3 regions of the Pseudomonas sp. DC3200b2 genome follow, and region 2 is predicted to be linked to each of the others. Evidence: predicted binding sites of a transcription regulator. Region 2 holds the regulator's gene; each other region holds the start of a gene.
The links. Region 2 encodes FliA, which starts transcription of late flagellar genes. Its sites were predicted from a motif close to CTAAAGTTTNNNNNNNNNNNGCCGNTAA; they were not measured.

Region 1 (4,161 bases), on a different contig from region 2:
CACAAAGCGCCAGCGACACGCTGATCCGATTCGACGCCAATGAAGATCGCATCGATCTGATCGGCCTGGGATTCACAGGGCTGGGCAATGGGCACAACGGTACGCTCGCGGTCGCCGTAAAGGGCAACCAGACATTCCTGAAAAGCTACGACTACGATGCCCAGGGCCACCGCTTCGAGCTGGTACTCAACGGCAACCATGCAGGGCAGCTCGATCAAAGCAATGTGCTGTTTGCCCCGGTGAGCGTCCTCGGCGGCAGCGGTGGTGACACCCTCCAGGGCTCGGCGGTCAAGGAAGTGCTCTTGGGCCTGGCTGGGGCTGACCGCTTGAACGCCGGCGCCGATGACGATGTGCTCATCGGCGGCGAAGGCCGCGATTTGCTTACCGGCGGCAGCGGGCGGGATGTGTTCCGCTTCACCTCGTCCACGGATAGCTACCGGGACGCCAGTGCCAGCCACGCCGACATCATCACTGACTTCGACGCCTTCGAAGATCGCCTGGACGTCTCTGCCCTGGGCTACACAGGGCTGGGCGATGGCCGGGACGGTACGCTCCAGGTGAGCTATAACGCCGCCTTGCATCGCACGTTCATCAAGGATCTGACCCCGGACGCCCAAGGCCAGCGATTCGAGGTATCCCTGGCGGGAGACCTTGAGTATGACCTGGATGCGTCCAATTTCCAGTTCAGCGAAGGCGCGCCGGCACTGGTGGCCCTTGGTGTGCAGGAGGAGTACGTCTGAGCCGGTTCGGCAGCTTCGCTACCTTCCACGGCGAGTGGCCGATAAGCCACTCGGCCCTCCCTGGTGGGCGCTTGCGAAGCAAGCGAGCTTCCGGCAGTTCGGGGCCTGCCGCGGCCTCACCCGCTGGCCCTATCCTCGTTTCTACACCTTGAACCGCCCGGCCAGATCACTGAGCCCGGCGGCCAGGCGCGACAGTTCCTGGCTGGCGGCATGGGTCTGTTCCGCGCCGGCTGAGGTACGGATGGAGAGGTCGCGGATACGGACCAGGTTACGGTCCACCTCCCGGGCAACCTGAGCCTGCTCTTCCGCAGCGCTGGCAATGACCACATTGCGTTCGTCGATCGCAGCCACCGCATGAGAGATCGCGCCCAGGGCATCGCTGGCGGCATGAGCCTGCTCCTGGGTCTGCCTGGCCTGATCGGCGCTGGTCAGCAGCGCGTCCACGGTCTGGGTGGTACCTGCCTGGATGGTCGCGATCATGGATTCGATCTCACGAGTCGACTCCCCGGTACGACTGGCCAGGGAACGTACTTCGTCGGCTACCACGGCGAAGCCACGCCCGGCTTCGCCTGCCCGGGCCGCCTCGATGGCCGCGTTCAGGGCCAACAGGTTGGTTTGCTCAGCGACGGCGCGGATCACATCCAGTACCCGGGTGATGTTATGGGCCTGGGAAGCCAGGGTACGAGCGTGTTCGGAGGCGCCCAGCACGTTGTCCGTCAGCGAGCCGATCGCCGACAGGGTGTCGCCCAGTTGGCCTTGGCCACGTCGCGCGGTTTCGCTGGCCGAACGGCTTTGCTCGGAGGCTGAAACGGCATTGGTCGCCACCTGGTCCACCGCCTGACTCATCTCGGTGACGGCCGTGGCGGCCATCTCGATCTCGTCGTTCTGTTGGGCAAGCCCCGTGGCGCTCTCGCTCATGACCGCGCTCATCTGTTCGGTGGACGAAGCCAGTTGTTGGGCGGACTGCATGATCTTGTCCAGGGTCTGGCGCAGAGTGCCTTGCATCGAGGCCATGGCTTGCAGCAGAAGCGCCGCCTCATCGCCGCCGCGGGTGTCAAGACGTTCGGTGAGGTCGCCCGAAGCGATGGACTGGGCAGCCACTACCGCGGCCTCCAAGGGCTTGGTCAGGCTACGGGTGAGGCGCCAGGAGAGCAGTACGGTCAAGCCCAAGGCCAGGAAAACGGCCGCCAGGGTAACAGTGCGAGACTGTGCATAAAGGGCATCTTCACGCTGGTCGTGCGCCTGGGATTCATCTAGGTTCTGTTGCTGCAACGCGGCGGACAGGTCGTTCATTCGGGTGCCCGCTTCGGTCATGGCATCCACGACCATGCGGCGCGCGCCGTCTACGTCCCCGGCCAGTACCAGCGCTTCCACCTGGTGGGTTTGCTGCAGATAGTCGCGATACAAACGGGTAAGCCCTTCGTAGCTGGAACGTTCGTTCTCGCTGCCCACCATCGGGCGGTAGGTTTCGAACAGACCGTCCAGCTTGCCGCTGATCTCACGGATGGTCGACTGCGTTTGCGCCGCGGCAGCAGGCACGGCCACCAGACGGAGAACCTGAAGGCGCAAGCGTGCCAACTGCAAGGCGATGGCGTCACTGGTAACGATCCCCGGTACCCCTTCGCTGGTTACCAGCTTGGCCTGGGTACGGATGTTGGCCATCTGATAAAGGCCGAACAGGCCAAGGGCAGCCAACACGGTGGCGATAACACCGAAGCACAAGATGCTGCGCTTGGCGATTTTCAGGGATCGTAGGTTCATGGGAGGTCCGTGGCTGGAAGGGGCATGGCGCCGGTCTGCCTGGTTAGCGGCACGGAAAAGAAAATATTTAGCCGCGCCAGCCGCGCGCGGCTGAACGGGCTTCGCAGGCCCGTTGCTGTGTGACCCTCAGCCCTCTACCAAGGCTCGCAATAACCTGACCGCGCTGTCCGGGCTACTGAGCACGGGCCCGGCGAACGCCGCTTCGCAGGCCGATACCGCGCTGCTCATGGAAAACTGCGCCAGGCAAAGCACATCGTAGTGGCCACGCAGCTTACCCGCCGTGGCAGCGATCAGTTCGTCGTGCCGAGTGACGTCTCCGGCCTGGAGCGCGGCGAGGGCGCCCTCGCAGAGCACAGGGCTTACCTTTGGCTGGGTAGCGCCGATGCTGGGGCCTGCCTGAGCGAGCGCGACGCTCTGGGCGGCAAAGTCCGCGGCAATAGCGTCCGCCGCGGGCCCGAAGGTGGTCAGCGCGGCGATACGCGACCCTATGTTCAACGCCTCGCGCACCATGGCCTCGTTGGGCTTGAGCATGGGAATCCGGTATCGCCGCTGGCAGCTGGCGATGGCATCGGGATAGGAAGAGCACGTGAAGAGCACCCCGTCGGCATCAGCGCGGACCGCGTGCTCGGCCAAGCGCCAGAGCCGCTCGGTCAATGCAGGCGTCACGTGCCCTGCCGCATTGGCATCCACGGACAGTGAATCGTCCCAGAGGTTGAAACAACGGGCCTGGGGCCATAGACGCGCAAAGCCTGCATTGACAGGGTCCATTGCCAGCCGAGTCGCATGGATCAGAAATATACGCTTCGTGCTCATGAAAGCTCCCTGGCGACCCTCTGTCGCTCCTGAATAGATGCTCCCCGCGGTTCGCCTGCTTAGCCACCGGGCCCGGGCTGATGAGGCGGGGTTACCAACGCACGTTAAAGATTGTTTCCAGCTCCCGAATCGCCGCTTCGCTCAATGGGGCGGGTCGCGGTCGCACTTGCAGCCACAGCCGTGCCGTTTCCTCCAGCTCTTCCATGGCGAAGCTGGCTTTGCTGACAGAGGTTTCCCAGATTACCGGCCCCAATCGTTCGAGCATGACCCCACGCACCTGGGCCGCCAGGGCCGCCACCTCGTCGGCGACCTCGGCCGCACCCGGTCGACGATAAGGAACCAGAGGAATTCGACCTACCTTCATCACCTGGTAGGGCGTGATAGGCGGCAGGATGGCTTCCTCGCGCCAGCAACCGGCGAGCGTCAAGGCTACCAAGGCCGTGGCGTGGGAATGCACCACAGCCTGGGCCTGGGCATTGTTTTCGTAGATGCGTCTATGCAACGCGAGTGTTTTCGATGGCCTGTCGCCCGATACCCATTCGCCGGCCGAGGAGACCTTGGCAATGGCGGCCGGATCAAGGCGTCCCAGGCACGCATCGGTCGGAGTGATGAGCCAACCGTCTTCCAGCCTGGCGCTGATGTTGCCGGCGCTTCCTACGCAATAACCCCTTGCGTACAGGCTTTGGCCGGTATCGCAAATCTCTTCGCGGAGCTCGGATTCGGTACTCATCGCCATCCTCGGGCTGTGGTGACGTTGGCCACTGAGCACCGTCACGCTTGAACACAGGGTGAGCTTATCAGTTTTTCAAAATAACGAAATACAATTTAGTATCTGCGAGTTTTACTT
Region 2 (4,161 bases):
AAGACGCAGTCGCGCATCGTGTCGGCCCAGGCGGAATTGGATACCCGCAGCGCCAGCGACGGCGTGACCAACCGTCAATTGTTCGCCGGCTTGCCCCTGACCGCGCCCGAGCCGCTGATCGAGCCTACCCTCAACGAAGCGCCCCGTCCGGCGGCCCCGGCCACGCCTGCTCCGGCGGCGGTGGACCAGCGCCTGTTCGACTCCATGCGCTCCGAACTGTCCGGCCTGCGCGAGCTGCTGGAAGTCCAGCTTGGCTCTCTGGCCTGGACCCAGCTGCAAGGCAGCCGCCCGGAGCAGGCGACCCTCTGGCGCAAGTTGCAGCGCATCGGCCTGTCAGGGCCTCTGGCGCGTGACCTGCTGGCTCAGGTGGAAGGCATCGCCGAGCCGCGTCAGGCCTGGCGCATGTTGCTGGCCCACTTGGCCCGGATGATCGCCACGCCCCAGACCGAGCCTTTGGAAGAGGGCGGGGTCATTGCCATGGTCGGCCCGGCCGGCATGGGCAAGACCACCACCCTGGCCAAGCTGGCGGCGCGATATGTACTCAAATACGGCGCGCAGAATATTGCCCTGGTGAGCATGGACAGTTTCCGTATCGGCGCCCAGGAACAACTCAAGACCCTCGGTCGCATCCTCAATGTGCCGGTGACCCACGTCGATCCTGGCCAATCCCTGGCCCAGGCGCTGGAACCACTGCTACGCAAGCGCGTGGTGCTGATCGATACCGCGGGCCTGCAAGCCAGTGACCCGGCCCTCAAACTGCAGCTCGAAAGCCTGGCGGGACGCGGCATTCGCTCGCGCAATTACCTGGTGCTGGCCACGACCAGCCAGAAGCAAGTGTTGACGGCTGCTTACCATAGTTACAAGCGTTGTGGCCTCGCAGGCTGTATCCTCACCAAGCTCGACGAAACGGCGAGCCTTGGCGAGGTGCTCAGCCTGGCGATCAGTCATGATCTGCCGGTGGCCTACCTGACCGATGGCCCGCGTATTCCGGACGACCTGCATCTGCCGCGCAAGCACCAGCTGGTGAGCCGGGCGGTAAGCGTGCAGATGCAAGAGGAGCCCAGCGAAGAGGCCATGGCCGACATGTTCGCGGACCTCTACCACAGCCCGAGCAAGCGCGCGGGTTGAGGTGATGAAGATGAAATGCATGCGCAAGTGGTTGCGCGACAGTACGCCCAAGGGCGTGCTGCTTGGCTTGGAACCTACCTGCACCGCGCGCAGTGCCGGTTCGCCCCAGGGGCGAGCGGGCCGTGGTGTAGCCAGCGGCTTAGTGACAGGGTAAAGAACGAATGGGCAGCATGCATCCCGTACAGGTGATCGCGGTGACCGGCGGCAAGGGCGGCGTCGGCAAGACAAACGTGTCAGTGAACCTATCGCTGGCACTGGCCGAACTCGGCCGGCGGGTGATGTTGCTGGACGCTGACCTGGGCCTGGCCAATGTCGACGTCTTGCTGGGGCTGACTCCCAAGCGCACCCTGGCCGACGTCATCGAGGGGCGTTGCGACCTGCGCGACGTGCTCTTGCAGGGACCGGGCGGGATCCGCATCGTGCCGGCCGCCTCGGGCACCCAGACCATGGTCCATCTCAGTCCGGCACAGCACGCCGGGCTGATCCAGGCGTTCAGCGAGATCGGCGACAACCTCGACGTGCTTGTGATCGACACCGCCGCGGGCATCGGTGACTCGGTTGTCAGTTTCGTGCGCGCCGCCCAGGAAGTATTGCTGGTAGTGTGCGATGAGCCCACCTCGATCACCGACGCCTACGCCCTGATCAAGCTGCTCAACCGCGACTACGGCATGAACCGCTTCCGAGTACTGGCGAACATGGCCCAGAGCCCGCAGGAAGGGCGCAACCTGTTCGCCAAGCTCACCAAGGTGACCGACCGCTTCCTGGACGTTGCGCTCCAGTACGTGGGCGCGGTGCCCTATGACGAGACCGTGCGCAAGGCTGTGCAGAAGCAGCGCGCCGTCTACGAAGCCTTCCCGCGGTCCAAGTGCGCCCTGGCCTTCAAGGCCATCGCGCAGAAAGTGGATACCTGGCCGCTGCCGGCCAACCCGCGGGGGCATCTCGAATTCTTCGTCGAACGTTTGGTACAGCAAACCAGTGCGGGGCCTGTCTCATGAGCGCCAGTGGATACCGGATGTACAACAATGCCTCTCGTCAGTCACAGCAGCACGAGCTGATTGAGCGCTATGCCCCCTTGGTCAAGCGCATTGCCTACCATCTGCTGGCGAGACTGCCCGCCAGCGTACAGGTCGAGGACCTGATCCAGGCAGGCATGATCGGCCTGCTCGAGGTGGCGAACAAGTACGACTCCACCAAGGGCGCGAGCTTCGAGACCTACGCCGGTATCCGCATTCGCGGCGCCATGCTCGACGAGGTGCGCAAGGGTGACTGGGCGCCACGCTCGGTGCATCGCAACACCCGCACCGTGAGCGAAGCCATCCGCCGGATCGAAGCTCGAACTGGCCGTGACGCTAAAGATCACGAGGTAGCTGCCGAACTCAACATGAAGCTGGAGGAATACTACGCCATCCTCAACGATACCCTGGGCAGTCGCTTGTTCAGTTTCGACGACCTATTGCAGGACGGCGAGCACGAAGGGCTGCACGAGGACGGCGCCAGTGGTAGCGGCGAGCCGGCCAGGGGGCTGGAGGACGAGCGCTTCCAGCGGGCCCTGGCCGATGCGATCGCCAACCTTCCGGAGCGCGAGCGCCTGGTGCTGTCGCTGTACTACGACGAGGAGCTCAACCTCAAGGAAATCGGCGAAGTCCTGGGCGTGAGCGAATCTCGTGTCAGCCAGCTGCACAGCCAGTGCGCGGCGCGCTTGCGCAGCCGCCTGGGTGAGTGGCGCAGCGCGCGCTGAGGCGCGGCGGCGCAACAGGATTTGGGGTGCCGTCGGTGCGCGAAAGGGCGCTTGGCGGCAAAAATGAAAGAGAATGCTGGAACGGTGTGCCGGCTGTGTGATATCACCGCCCGCCACGCCTGCTCAGGCAGTCGTGTAAGTGTGCAAAACCGGATTCGATTGACTGCACGTCCCGGAGCGGGCGTGTTTGAGACTGCTTGGAGGTTTACTTGGACAAGAACATGAAAATCCTTATCGTCGACGATTTTTCGACAATGAGGCGGATCATCAAGAACCTGTTGCGCGACCTGGGTTTCACCAATACCTCAGAGGCTGACGACGGGAATACGGCCTTGCCAATGCTCCAGAGCGGCGGTTTCGATTTCCTGGTCACGGACTGGAACATGCCGGGCATGACCGGTATCGAGTTGTTGCGCCAGGTGCGCGCCGACGAGCGTCTCAAGCATCTGCCGGTGCTGATGGTGACCGCCGAGGCCAAGCGCGAGCAGATCATCGAGGCGGCCCAGGCCGGCGTCAACGGCTATGTGGTCAAGCCTTTCACGGCCCAGGTGCTGAAAGAAAAGATCGAGAAGATCTTCGAGCGTGTCAACAGCTGAGGCCGCATAGGGGGCGCCATGGAGTCCAGTAATCTGCCGTTGGGTGACTTTGAGTCGACCCTGAAAACCCATGCCCGCCAGTTGGTCGAAAGCCTGGAGAAGGGTCAGTTCGGCGACGCGGTGCAGCTGATTCATCAGCTGAACCAGACGCGCGATCGTGGCCTGTACCAGGAAGTGGGCAAGCTGACACGCGAGCTGCACAGCGCCATCGTCAATTTCCAGATCGACCCTCGCTCGCCGCAGGCCGAGGAGGTATCACAGATCACGGATGCCACCGAGCGCCTTGACTATGTGGTGCGCCTGACGGAAAACGCCGCCAACCGCACCATGGACCTGGTGGAGCAGGCCACGCCCCTGGTCCATGACCTGGGCGAGGAAGCCCGTGCATTGCGGGTAGACTGGCAGCGCTTCATGCGTCGGGAGGTGGATGCCGATACCTTCCGTGACCTGGTCAAGCGCGTCGATGCTTTCCTGGCACGCAGTGAGAGCGATGCCGGGCGGCTATCCTCAAGCCTGAATGACATTCTCCTGGCCCAGGATTATCAGGACCTTACCGGCCAGGTGATCAAGCGCGTCACCGCCTTGGTGACGGATGTGGAATCGAACCTGCTCAAGCTGGTGCTGATGGCCAGCCAGGTGGACCGTTTCGCCGGTATCCAGCATGACCCGCAGAGCCTGCAGAGCGAAAAAAATCCACAA
Region 3 (4,161 bases), on a different contig from region 2:
TCACATCCAGTAGCCAGATGAATCGACCGGCCCAGCCACCGCCCTCGTCGTCATAGACCACGTAGGTCATCTCCGGGCCATGTCCAAGCTCGGCGAACAGCTGCGTGAGGCTGTTGATATCGGGCAGCAGCCCAGGGGCAGGGGGCTTGCCCAGTTGCGTGCGGGCCGGGGCGACGAAACGCGCGCCGGGAATGTGCCCGGTGGCATAGCGGGCCGCACTGGTGAGGTCGACTATCACCAGGCCTGTGGCGTCGAGGCGCGCGGCCAGTTCGGCGGGTTCGATGACCAGGCCTAGGCCGGAAAAGTCTGCCATTCAAGCGTACCCTCGGGTTGATTCAGGCGGCGATTGTAGCGCAACGTTCAACGGCTGCGTTGGCTGAACACTGATAACGCACGCTCGATGCACTGGGCTGTCTTGGTGAAGGCCTGGACGCTTGTCTCGGCCATGGGCAGCCCGCCCTGGTCTGCCAGAAGGAGCATCAGGACGCGGTCCTGGCTGGTGATCGAGCGCAACAACAAGTGTTCGCCTCGGAACATGACCCGCAGGCTTGCCGGTATCAGGCGAGAGAGCGAAACGTTGTTCTCCGGCGTCAGGCGCAACTGCCCTGGCCGTTCAACCAGGCGTTGCAGCAGCGGGGCGTGGTTCAATGCCATGCTCAGCTCGCTGGCCGCCTTGGGCAACCCGACGATCTGATGGACACGCAGGTTGGCCTGCGCCTTATCGACCATCAGCAAGGCGATCCGCCGCATGCCGCAGGCTTCCAGCGCTTGCATGGCCACCCCGGTCAGGTGCAAGGCGTTGTTGAAAGGGCTGGGCTCGCTGATCAGGGTGGTGCAGAGGTGTCGCCAATGGGCGATGGCTTCGGCGCTTGGGCCCGCCGCCGGCATCAGGCCCGGATGCAGGCGCCGCTCGGTAAGCGGCCAGGGCAGCGTCGCCGCCGGGTGCCAGACCCCCGGCGCGGCGTGTATCCGCGCGCTTTGCACCGCCTGCAGGTGGGTCTGCTGCTGGACCTGTTCCAGCGGCGCCTGGGTGTAGAGCGCGAGCAACTGTTGCCAGCGCAGCACATGGGGCACGCCCCAGCCTTGCTCGCAAGCCAGCGCCAGGCCATTGGCTAACAGTATGGTGGTGGCGGGCTGGTTGAACCAGCGATACAGGTCCGGGTTGGCATCCAGCTGCCGCTGCTGGCCAAGTGGGTCATCCTCATGCCGTGCGATAAGCATGGCCTTGGCCAGCGAACGACGCTCTTCGGTCATGGCGCGATAACCCTGGCGCACCCATGCTGGCAGGCGCCAGTACTCGGCCAGTGCCATGCACAGTTCCAGTACGCGCACACCGAACAGTTCGCGCTCCACCCGCGCCGCATTCTCGCCCTTGTGCAGAACGCGCAGGTCCCATTCCTCGAACAGCTTCGGTTCTGCCATTGCCAGGGGCCACAGGGGCGCCAGGAACAGAAGGCTGCCCCAATGGATCTCCTGCCACAAGCGGGCCAGCCGGGCGGCGAAGAAACCGCTGGCCTGCTGGCTGGCGTGTTGGCTGACCAACTGCAACTGGCGCAGGGGCAGCGGTATGGCGTCGGGCTCCAGGGCCGGCACCCGAGCAAGTAGTTCCCCAGTGCGGGCCAGGCCGAGGCGGTTGATGGCGATTTCCAGGCTCTCGGCCGGTTCGGCCAGGGTACCTCCGGCCAGGAGGTTGGCTTCCCGGATCACATTCAATACGAGCGCGGGGCTATGCTGCATGGAGTCGGCAATGTCACGCAGCGAGCTGCGGCTATCGTTCAGCACACGGCACACCTGTTCATGACTGACCTTGGGGACCGGGATGCGCACATTGCCCAGGGTTTTGATCCAGGCTTCGATATTCTGCTGTCGGACTGCTGACATAAGGCTCGGCGCTCGCTCGAACGGTTTTCAGGTTTATACGCCAAGGTGGCCTAATGTGCCCAAGGGGCGTCAAGAAGCTGCACACAAGGCCGATCTAGACAATATGAACGTCGCTTCCTTGCCTGCTTCCTCTGGTGCAGCGCTGGCTAACGGACTTTTCGTACACAACCTAACGAATCGTCACTATAGTCTGGCGCAGTTCTGCCGATAGGTAGAAGCAGAGATTGAAACGGCCCCGTGCCAGTTTTCCCACGTTTCGAAGTGTCCTGACCTATGGCTAAAATTATCGGCATCATCGTCGTATTCGCGAGCGTGCTCGGCGGATACGTTCTTTCCCACGGCCAGATCGCGGCCCTGATCCAGCCTTTCGAGGTCATGATCATCGGCGGTGCCTGCCTTGGCGCATTCCTTCAGGCCAACCCTGGCTCGATGACCATGCACGTCCTCAAGAAATCCTTGAAGATGTTCAAGTCTCGGTTCACCCATGCCTTCTACCTAGAAGTGCTTGGCCTGGTCTACGAGATCCTCAACAAGAGCCGCCGTGAAGGCATGATGGCGATCGAAAGCGATATCGAGGACGCCGCCGCGAGCCCGATCTTCGCCAAGTACCCGGCCGTACTCAATGACGCCCGGATGACCGCGTTCATCTGCGACTACCTGCGCATCATGTCCTCGGGCAACATGGCGCCTCACGAACTGGAAGGCCTGTTCGACATGGAACTGCTGAGCATGAAGGAAGAGCTCGAGCATCCTTCCCACGCTGTTCAGGGCATCGCCGACGGTTTGCCTGGCTTCGGTATCGTGGCCGCGGTACTGGGGATCGTGGTGACCATGGCGTCCTTGGGCGACGGCGACAAGGCGGCCATCGGTATGCACGTCGGCGCGGCGCTGGTAGGTACCTTCCTCGGTATTCTCGCAGCCTACGGCTTCTTCGGGCCCCTGGCTTCCTGCCTTGGCCATGATGCCAAGGAAGAAATGAACGTGTTCGAGGCCATCAAGGCCTCGCTGGTGGCCTCGGCCTCCGGCATGCCGCCTACCCTGGCGGTGGAATTCGGACGCAAGGTGCTGTACCCGGCCCACCGTCCGAGCTTCGCTGAGCTGGAACAAGCAGTACGCGGTCGCTAAGCCATGGAAAATAATCAGCCGATCATCGTCAAGCGCGTAAAACGCTTTGGCGGCGGGCACCACGGGGGTGCCTGGAAAATTGCCTTCGCCGACTTCGCAACCGCGATGATGGCCTTCTTCCTGGTGCTGTGGTTGTTGTCCAACGCCACGCCCGAGCAGAAGCTTGCCATCGCTGGTTACTTCAAGGACCCGATCGGCTTTACTGAAAGTGGCTCGCCCTATGTGATCGACCTTGGCGGGTCGCCGCAGCTGGCGCCGGACCACACCCTCAACCCGGAAGCCAAGGTGGCCCCGCCCAAGCCTGAGGCGGAGAACCAGGTCACTCCGGACGAGGCGCAGAACATCGCTGAGAAGGTGGAAAAGGACCGTCTCGAACTCCTGTTGCAGGAATTGCAGAACAAGGTGGACGAGAACCCTCAATTGCAGAAGTTCAAGGACCAGATCCTGTTCGAAATCACCCAGGATGGCCTGCGCATCCAGATCATGGACGCGGAGAACCGGCCGATGTTCGACCTGGGTAGCGCGCGCCTGAAGCCTTACTTCGAGGACATTCTTCTGGCGATGGCCGATACCATCAAGGAAGTGCCGAACAAGGTCAGCATCAGCGGCCACACGGACGCCAAGCCCTACGCGGCAAGCGCGGACTTCGGCAACTGGGAATTGTCGGCCAACCGTGCCAACGCGGCGCGCCGCGCTCTGGTGGCTGGCAGCTATCCGGAAACGCAGATTGCCCGAGTGGTGGGCTACGGCTCATCCTCGCTGTTCGATCGCAAGAATCCGTTGAACCCGGTCAACCGTCGTATCGATATCATCGTGCTGACCAAGAAGGCCCAGCGCGACATCGAAGGTGAGCAACCAGACGAGCCGGCGGCGCCCCCAGCCGCGCCAACCGCTCCGGCACCCGCCACGCCAACGCCTGCCACGCCTGGCGCCGCCGCTCCGGCGGCCGGTGCCGGGGCCAACGATGTGGCCGGACGGGCCCCGACCGTACAACCTCGGGACCTGCGGGAAAAACTGAACATCTTCGATAGCGGTGCGTTGAAGATGGAAGCCCCGGCCGGCAAGCAGCTGTAATCATAGGGGCCGGCGAGGCCCCTATGGTCAATACCTGTCGTCCGGCAAGCCAGCGACGATGGCTCGGTAGCTGTGCATCCG

Region 1: ACP691_RS19320 (methyl-accepting chemotaxis protein) is a predicted target of FliA. The motif match lies at 2,545-2,572, and genes of this name have one in related genera.
Region 3: motA (flagellar motor stator protein MotA) is a predicted target of FliA. The motif match lies at 2,065-2,092, and genes of this name have one in related genera.

The regions. Positions count from the first base shown of each region.
Region 1 covers NZ_JAFCTA010000007.1:159,604-163,764, reverse strand. Annotated here, with positions in the region: gene ACP691_RS19325 (M10 family metallopeptidase C-terminal domain-containing protein) at 1-740, shown strand, start outside; gene ACP691_RS19320 (methyl-accepting chemotaxis protein) at 882-2,501, opposite strand; gene ACP691_RS19315 (aspartate/glutamate racemase family protein) at 2,628-3,314, opposite strand; gene ACP691_RS19310 (aldolase) at 3,406-4,044, opposite strand.
Region 2 covers NZ_JAFCTA010000001.1:1,018,243-1,022,403, forward strand. Annotated here, with positions in the region: gene flhF (flagellar biosynthesis protein FlhF) at 1-1,128, shown strand, start outside; gene fleN (flagellar synthesis regulator FleN) at 1,290-2,123, shown strand; gene fliA (RNA polymerase sigma factor FliA) at 2,120-2,866, shown strand; gene ACP691_RS04910 (chemotaxis response regulator CheY) at 3,088-3,462, shown strand; gene ACP691_RS04915 (protein phosphatase CheZ) at 3,481-4,161, shown strand, end outside.
Region 3 covers NZ_JAFCTA010000004.1:443,066-447,226, forward strand. Annotated here, with positions in the region: gene ACP691_RS14715 (rhodanese-like domain-containing protein) at 1-313, opposite strand, end outside; gene ACP691_RS14720 (HDOD domain-containing protein) at 361-1,881, opposite strand; gene motA (flagellar motor stator protein MotA) at 2,155-3,006, shown strand; gene motB (flagellar motor protein MotB) at 3,010-4,080, shown strand; gene rsgA (small ribosomal subunit biogenesis GTPase RsgA) at 4,108-4,161, opposite strand, start outside.